Actinomadura luzonensis: one gene and its partner. The protein of the gene in region 2 interacts with the protein of the main gene of each other region in a pairwise test. Links are inferred from orthologs where the notes say so. Each region holds a gene or a part of one and is shown on either strand. Other genes may lie near its edges.

Region 1 (3,916 bases), on a different replicon or contig from region 2:
CTGATCGCGCTCTACGGGGTCACCGGCGAGGCCCGCTGGCTGCGGCTGGCCGGCACGCTGCTCGACGTCGTGCTCGACCGCTTCGCCGACGGCGCGGGCGGCTTCTACGACACCGCGGACGACGCCGAGCGGCTGTTCCAGCGCCCCCAGGACCCGACCGACAACGCCACCCCGTCCGGGCAGTTCGCGGCGGCCGGCGCGCTGCTGGCGTACGGGGCCCTGACCGGCTCGGCCCGGCACCGCGAGGCCGCCGAGGCGGCGCTCGGCGCGGTGTCGGTGCTGGCCGAGGGGCACGCCCGGTTCGCGGGCTGGGGCCTCGCCGTGGCGCGGGCGGCGCTCGACGGGCCGGTGGAGGTGGCGATCGTCGGCGCGCCCGGCGACCCGCGGCGGGCGGCGCTGCACCGGGAGGCGCTGCTGGCCGACGTCCCCGGGCTGGTGGTCGCGCTGGGCGACGGCGACGCGGCCACGCGCGGCGGCACGGGCGAGGCGGTGGTGCCGGGCGAGGGCGTGTTCCCGGCGCTGCTGGAGGGGCGCGGGCCGATCGGCGAGGCCCCGGCGGCCTACGTGTGCCGGGGCTTCACCTGCCGGATGCCGGTGACGAGCGTGGAGGCGCTGCGGGCCGAGCTGACGGGCATGTGACGGCGGGCGCGTGACGGCGGGCGCGTGACGGCGGGCGCGTGACGGCGGGCGCGTGACCGCCCGCGCCGGCGGCGCGGGTCAGCCGTTGGGGCCGTTGGTGCGGTCGAAGCCTGAGGGGCCCTGGTCGGTGCCCGTGGAGGGCTGGTCGGGCTGGTCCTGGAACGGCTGGTCGGTCTGCTCGGGCTGGTCACCGCGCTCGTTGTTGCGGCCGTTCGGCTCGTTCTGCCGGTTGTCGCCGGGGTCCTGGGTGGGCGGCGCGTCGGTGAAGGCCGGCTCGCTCGGGCCGGGCTCCGGCGTGTTCCAGTCGCGGGACGGCGGCGTCGCGTCCTGCTGCGGCTCGTCGCCACGGCCCCGGTAGGACGGGGACCAGCCGTCGCCGCCGTAGCCGTACTCGGACGGCTCGGGGAACTCCTCGACCGGCTCGCCCGCCATGGCCTCGGTCATGAACGCCCGCCAGATCTGCGCGGGGAGCTGGCCGCCGAACTGCGTGCCGTACCCGGGGATCTTCACCGTGGCGTTGTCGTCGCGGAACATGTCGACCGCGACCGCGAGCTGCGGCGTGAACCCGTTGAACCACACCGAGCGCGAGTCGTCCGTGGTGCCGGTCTTGCCGGCCACCGGCCGGTCGTAGAGGCGGGCGGCGGTGCCGGTGCCGTACTTGACGACCTGCTGCATCGCGTACGTGGCGTCGGCCGCCGCCTGCTCGCCGACCACCTTGATCTCGGCGGGCTTGACGACCTCCTTGTGGCCCTCGCTGTCGGTGACCGACCTGAGCACGTGCGCCTCCACGTGCACGCCCTTGTTGGCGAAGGTGGAGAAGCCGGAGGCGTTCTGGACGGCGCTGACCGACGACACGCCGAGCGGGAACGACGCGGCCGTGCGCTGGGTGAGCTGGCTCGCCGGGATGCCGGCCGCCTCCGCGGTCTCGGCCACCTTGTCGAGACCGACCTTCTGCCCGAGGTCGACGAAGGCGGTGTTGACCGAGTTCTGGGTGGCCTGCACCAGGTTGATCTGGCCGTAGGAGCGGCCGCTGTCGTTGGGGATGGGCTTGTCGGCGGAGGCCACCCGGAGCGGCGAGTTGCCGTTGACGCGGGTGGACAGGTCGAAGCCGTTGTCGAGCGCGGCGGCCAGCGTGTACGGCTTGAACGTCGAGCCCGCCATGACCTTGGCCGAGAAGGCGTTGTCGTAGTCGTAGCGGTCGGGGTCGCCGCCGTAGAAGGCGACCACCTCGCCGGTGGCCGGGTCGACCGCCGCGAGCCCGGTGCGGACCTTCTTCGGCGTGTTGTCCGGCAGCACCTCCTTGACCGCCCGCTCGGCCGCCGCCATGAGCTTCTTGTCGAACGTCGAGACGATCTTGAGCCCGCCGCTGTTGATCTCCTCGTCGGTGTAGCCGCGCCGGTTGAGCTCGTCGGTGACCTGCTGGAGCATGTAGCGGGTCTGGCCCTTCAGCTCGAACGGCTTCTTCGGCGCGATCAGCTCGGGGAACCTCTGGGCGGCCACCTGCTCGGGCGTCAGCGCGCCGATCTGGCCCATGGCCTGCACCACCGACCTCCAGCGGGCCTGCGCCGCCTGGAGGTCGGCGCCCTCGGGGTCGGCGAAGCGGCTCGGCTGCTGGATCACCGAGGCGAGGTAGGCGCCCTCGGCCACGCTGAGGTCCTCGACGTCCTTGCCGAAGTAGGCGCGGGCGGCCGACTGGACGCCGTTGGCGCCGCGGCCGAAGTAGATGGTGTTGAGGTACTGCTCCAGCACCCAGTCCTTCGACTTGGACTGGTCGACCTTCATCGCGATGAGGATCTCTTTGAACTTGCGGGTGACCGAGCGCTCCTGGCTCAGGCCGCTGTAGTAGTTGCGGACGAGCTGCTGGGTGATCGTGGAGCCGCCCTGGAGCTGCTGGCCGCTGACGGTGGACCAGACGGCCCGCGCGGTGCCCTTGACCGAGACGCCGGCGTCCTCGTAGAACGAGCGGTTCTCGGCCGCGATGACCGCCTCGCGCACGTGCTCGGGCACCTTGGACAGCTCGACCACCTTGCGGTCGACGCCCTGCCGGGCGAGGACGGTCTTGCCGTCGCGGTAATAGATCACCGAGCCCTGCGCGGTGGCCTGCTTCTGGGTGGTGTCGGGAATAGGAGTCATGGCCCACGCGACCGCGAAAAGCCCGACGAGAACGAGGAATCCAGCCCCTATACAAATCAGCAGAAGCCGGAGAATCCGCCGTTTCGGCATTCCGTCTCCTCTACCCCTTCGCACCTTCGACCCCCCTCAGTCGTAAGCCTGCAAGCTGGGCAAACGCCAAGGGTAAACGATCGACACCGGTGCCCCGTCCCATACCGATACTACGTCGGGCGGCCCTCACGGCGTGGAACATCGGCGACCAAGGGCAGCACTCGGTAGGGAACCGGGGTGTCCAGGGCAATGATCGAATTAGTCCGCAACACTCCCTGGACATCCACTATTTGATCGATAACTCGCTGCAGATCCGCATTCGTCCGCGCGACCACCCGGCAGAGCAGGTCGCTGGCCCCGGTGATCGTGTGCACCTCCAGCACCTCGGGGATGCGCGCCAACCGGTCGGCGACCGGGTCGTGCCCGGCGACCTGGCGGATCTCCATGGTGACGAAGGCGGTGACGTCGTAGCCGAGCGCGGCGGGCGAGACGTCGGGGCCGAAACCGGTCACGACGCCGCGCGCCGTCAGCCGGTCGAGCCGGGCCTGGACGGTGCCGCGCGCCACGCCGAGGCGGCGGGAGCACTCCAGCACGCCGAGGCGGGGCTCGGCGGTCAGCAGCGCGATGAGCCGGGCGTCGAGATCGTCGATCGTCGTCATGCTGTACAGAAATAGCGGACCGGCCGGCCATAGGCTAGGCAGATTGTCCACTCTTTCAGGTAACTCTTGCGCAACTCGTCCAGCCATATCAACAGTTGGGCGTATGAGTGATGTCTTTCCGGTCAACGGCATGGACGCCGTCGTGTTCGCCGTCGGCAACGCGCGGCAGGCCGCCCACTACTACTCGACCGCTTTCGGCATGAAGCTGGTGGCCTACCGCGGCCCCGAGAACGGCAGCCCGGACACCGCCGCCTACGTCCTGACCTCGGGCAGCGCCACCTTCGAGTTCCGGGCCTCGATCCGGCCGGGCACGGACCTGGCACGGCACGTGGCCGAGCACGGCGACGGGGTGATCGACCTGGCCATCCAGGTGCCCGACGTGGAGGGCGCCTACCGGCACGCCGTCGAGCAGGGGGCGCGGGGGCTGGAGGAGCCGTACACGCTGGAGGACGAGC
Region 2 (3,906 bases):
CCGGGCGGGCCGGGGCGGACAGGGCGCCAGGGCGGCTCCGCCCGTTCCGAGGGGACGGGCCGCCCGGCGTCGCCGGACAATCCGCCGCGCCGGCCGCGCACGCGTCCCGACCCGCTGGACCTGCCGTTCGGGCACGACGACGACCCCCGCGCCCGCCCTTCCGAGGACCCGCCCGGCTCCCACCACGACGACGACGCCGACCCGGGCCGCCCCACAGGCCGCCGCGACGGCGGCCGTGGGGACGGCCGCCGAGGAGGCAGCGGCCGGGGAGACGGTGGTCGTGGAGACGAGGGCGCTGGAGACGGTGGCCGTGGCCGCTCGGACGCCGGTGGCGCTGAGCGCGGCCGCGGCCGTCCCGGCGACGCCCGCGGCTCCGAGCGCGCTCGTGGCCGAGGGGACGATTCCCGGGGCTCCGAGCGCGCCCGTGGCCGAGGGGACGACGCCCGGGGCTCGGAGCGTGGCCGCGGCCGTCCCGGTGAGGACCGCGAGCGCGCCGACGGCGGCCGCGGCCGTGGCGGTGAGAGCGGCCGTGGTGGCGAGAGCGGCCGTTCCGGGGAGAGCGGCCGTGGCCGCCCGCGCGGCGGCTCAGGCGAGCCCGCCCCGCGCCGCCGCCCGCCCATGGAGGACGACGACCGCCCCAGGGGCCGCCCCGCCGCCCAAGCCCGCGACACCGGCCCCCGCCGCCGCACCCCCGGCACCCGCGACGACGACGGCCGTCCCCGCCGCACGCCTTCCGGCCGTGACGACGACGGCCATCCTCGCCGTACGCCTTCCGGCCGTGACGACGACCTCCGTCCGCGCCGCGCCCCGGCGGACCGCGACGACGACGGCCGTCCCCGCCGTACCCCTCCGGGCCGCGACGACGACGGCCGGCCGCGTACCCGTAACGACGACCCGCGCCCCCGGCGCGACGACGACCCGCGCTCGCGCCACGAGGACGGCCCGCCGCGCCGCCCCCGGACCGTCCCCAGGCCGGAGCGTGAGCGGCCCGCCTTCCGCCGTCCCGGCGACGACCGGGGCCCGCGCGGCGGCGACGTCCCCCCGCCGAGGGGCCCGGGACGCCGGCCGCCCGCGCCGCCGCGCCCGCCCAGGCCGCCCCTGGTGCTGCGCCTGGGCAGCCCGCGCCGCCGCGTCAACATCGGCCTCATCGGCATGACGTTCGTGTTGTCGATCTTCGCCGGCCGGCTGATCCAGATGCAGGGCCTGGACTCCAAGGTGTACGAGGCCGCCGCCGTCGACCAGCGCCAGCACGTCGAGACGATCCCCGCCAAGCGCGGCTCGATCACCGACGCCGAGGGCCACGACCTGGCGGTCACGGTCGAGGCGCGCGAGCTGTCGATCGACCCGTCCAAGGTCGCGGCCGACATCCGCCCGAAGGTGGTCAAGGCCCTCGCCCAGCAGCTCGGCAAGAGCGAGCAGGACATCGCCGCCAAGCTGGCCAGGACCGACACCCGCTACCAGCGCCTGGCGACGGACGTCGACCCGGTCGTGGCCACCCGCCTGCTGCAGGCCGAGATCCCGGCGCTGAGCGCGAAGAAGACCTACCGCCGCGTCTACCCGGCCGGCGACCTCGCGGGCAGCCTGATCGGCTTCATCGGCGACGAGGGCAAGGGCCTGGTCGGCATCGAGCGCACCAGCGACAAGCTGCTGGCCGGCCGCGACGGGCAGCAGCGCGTGGAGACCGGCCGCGACGGCCAGCGCATCCCGATGACCAGCAGCCAGCGCACGCCCCCCGAGGACGGCAGGGACGTGCGGCTGACCATCGACCGCGACGTGCAGTGGGCCGCGCAGAAGTCGATCGGCGACCAGGTGAAGGCGACCGGCGCGGACAGCGGCACGGTCATCGTCATGGACGTGCGCACCGCCCAGATCGTCGCCATGGCCAACGCCCCCGAGCTGGACCTCGGCAACTGGCGCGCGGCCCCGGCGGCCAGCCAGATCAACAAGGCCGCCGCCGACGTTTTCGAGCCGGGCAGCACCAACAAGGTCATCACGGCCGCCGCCGCGCTGGAGGCCGGCATGGTCACCCCGGACACCGTGTTCGAGGTGCCCGACCGCATCAAGTGCTACGACCAGGTGCTGCGCGACGCGCACGCGCACGCGGCCGAGTCGATGACGTTCCGGCAGGCGATGGCCGAGTCCAGCAACGTCGCCACCGTCATGGCCGCGCGCAAGGTCGGCAGCGCCCGCCTGTACGCGATGCTGAAGGCGTTCGGCTTCGGCAGCACGCCGGGCGGCGGGGTGCCGGGCGCGGAGGCGGGCCTGCTGCCCGACTACCGCAAGTGGTCCGGCAGCCAGAGCTGCACGGTCGCCTACGGCCAGGGCGTGTCAGTGACGGCGCTGCAGATGGCCAGCGTCTACCAGACCATCGCCAACGGCGGCGTCAAGATCGAGCCGCAGCTCGTGGCCGGCACCACCGACGCCGGCGGGCGGTTCGTCCCCGCCGCCCCGGGCAGGCAGACCAGGGTGGTGAGCGAGACGACCGCCAAGGAGATCACGACCATGCTGGAGAGCGCCGTGGGCGCGGAGGGCACCGGCCACCTGGCCGCCATCCCCGGCTACCGGGTGGCGGGCAAGACCGGCACCGCCAACCGCTACGACGCCGCCCTGGGCCGCTACGACGGCTACACCGCCTCCTTCGCCGGGTTCGCCCCGGCCGACAAGCCCCGCCTGGTGGTGCTGTCGGTGCTGCAGAACCCCAAGAAGGAGCACTACGGCGGCGAGATCGCGGCGCCCGTGTTCAAGGATGTGATGACGTTCGCCATCAAGAGCAAGAAGATTCCTCCCACAGGCTCCGCCGTGCCGCCGGTGCGTACGCGCGCCGGAGAGTGACCAGGGAAGGTACGCTCTCGCCGTGCGTCCCCCGTCGTCTATGCGTCCCACGACCAATGCGCCCCGTCCGCTGACCGGGCTCGCGACCATGCTCGACGCCGGTTCCGGCACGTCGCGGTCGCCTCACGCCGCCCTGACCGGCGTCACCATCGACTCCCGAGACGTCCGCAGGGGCGATCTCTACGTGGCGTTGCCCGGCAACCGGGTCCACGGCGCCACGTTCGCCGCCGAGGCGATGGCGGGCGGGGCGGTGGCGATCCTGACCGACCGGGCCGGGCGCGAGGCCGCCGCGGCCACCGGGCTGCCGGTGCTGATCGTGCCCGACCCGCGCGCGCTGCTCGGGCAGATCGCCTCCTGGGTGTACGGCCAGCCGGCCCACGACATCCAGGTCCTCGGCGTGACCGGCACCAGCGGCAAGTCCACCACCTCGTTCATGCTGGAGGCGGGCCTGCGCGCGGCCGGCCACACCACGGGCCTGGTGGGCGGCGTCGAGATCCGCGCGGGCGAGCTGCGCTTCCAGCCGACGCTGACCACGCCGGAGGCGACGGCGCTGCACGGCCTGTTCGCCCTCATGCGCGAGCGGGGCGTCACGGCGGCGGCGATGGAGGTCTCCAGCCACGCCCTCGCCCTCGGCCGGGTCGACGGCGTCTACTACGACGTGGCGCTGTTCACCAACCTCTCGCAGGACCACCTCGACTTCCACAAGGACTTCGAGGACTACTTCGCGACCAAGGCCCGGCTGTTCCAGCCGGAGCTGAGCCGCGCCGGGGTCACCAACCTCGACGACCGCTACGGCCGCGAGCTGCTGCACCGCGCCAAGGTGCCGATGACCACGTTCTCGGCGCAGGGCGACCCGGCGGCCGACTGGCGGGCGCTGGACGTGCGGCTCGGCGCCGACGGCAGCGCCTTCCGGGTGACCGGGCCGGGCGGCGTGGAGGCCGACGCGCGCATCGCGCTGCCGGGGCCGTTCAACGTCGCCAACGCGCTCGGCGCCATCGTCACGCTGGTCGAGGCCGGGGTGCCGGTGCAGACCGCGGTGCACGGCGTCGGCACGCTGGCCGGCGTGCCGGGCCG

Evidence for each region. Proteins that work in one complex are often made in the same cells at the same time.
Region 1: the proteins of MF672_RS44610 (region 2) and MF672_RS05080 interact in binary tests that used the Escherichia coli proteins (3 or more experiments, as listed by UniProt). The link is inferred for Actinomadura luzonensis from one-to-one orthologs.

The regions. Positions count from the first base shown.
Region 1 is NZ_JAKRKC020000001.1:1,081,945-1,085,860, forward strand. What follows is about bases 246-3,171. They hold MF672_RS05080 (transglycosylase domain-containing protein), read right to left. Parts: upstream 2,773-3,171; coding sequence 718-2,772; downstream 246-717. Other genes in these bases: MF672_RS05085 (Lrp/AsnC family transcriptional regulator), read right to left, coding at 2,973-3,171. Also shown: more of MF672_RS05085, read right to left, coding at 3,172-3,461; hppD (4-hydroxyphenylpyruvate dioxygenase), read left to right, coding at 3,565-3,916. UniProt on the Escherichia coli protein: Cell wall formation. Synthesis of cross-linked peptidoglycan from the lipid intermediates.
Region 2 is NZ_JAKRKC020000002.1:3,062,015-3,065,920, forward strand. Bases 551-3,466 are described here. They hold MF672_RS44610 (peptidoglycan D,D-transpeptidase FtsI family protein), read left to right. Parts: upstream 551-1,101; coding sequence 1,102-2,832; downstream 2,833-3,466. Other genes in these bases: MF672_RS44615 (UDP-N-acetylmuramoyl-L-alanyl-D-glutamate--2,6-diaminopimelate ligase), read left to right, coding at 2,873-3,466. Also shown: more of MF672_RS44615, read left to right, coding at 3,467-3,906. UniProt on the Escherichia coli protein: Essential cell division protein that catalyzes cross-linking of the peptidoglycan cell wall at the division septum. Required for localization of FtsN.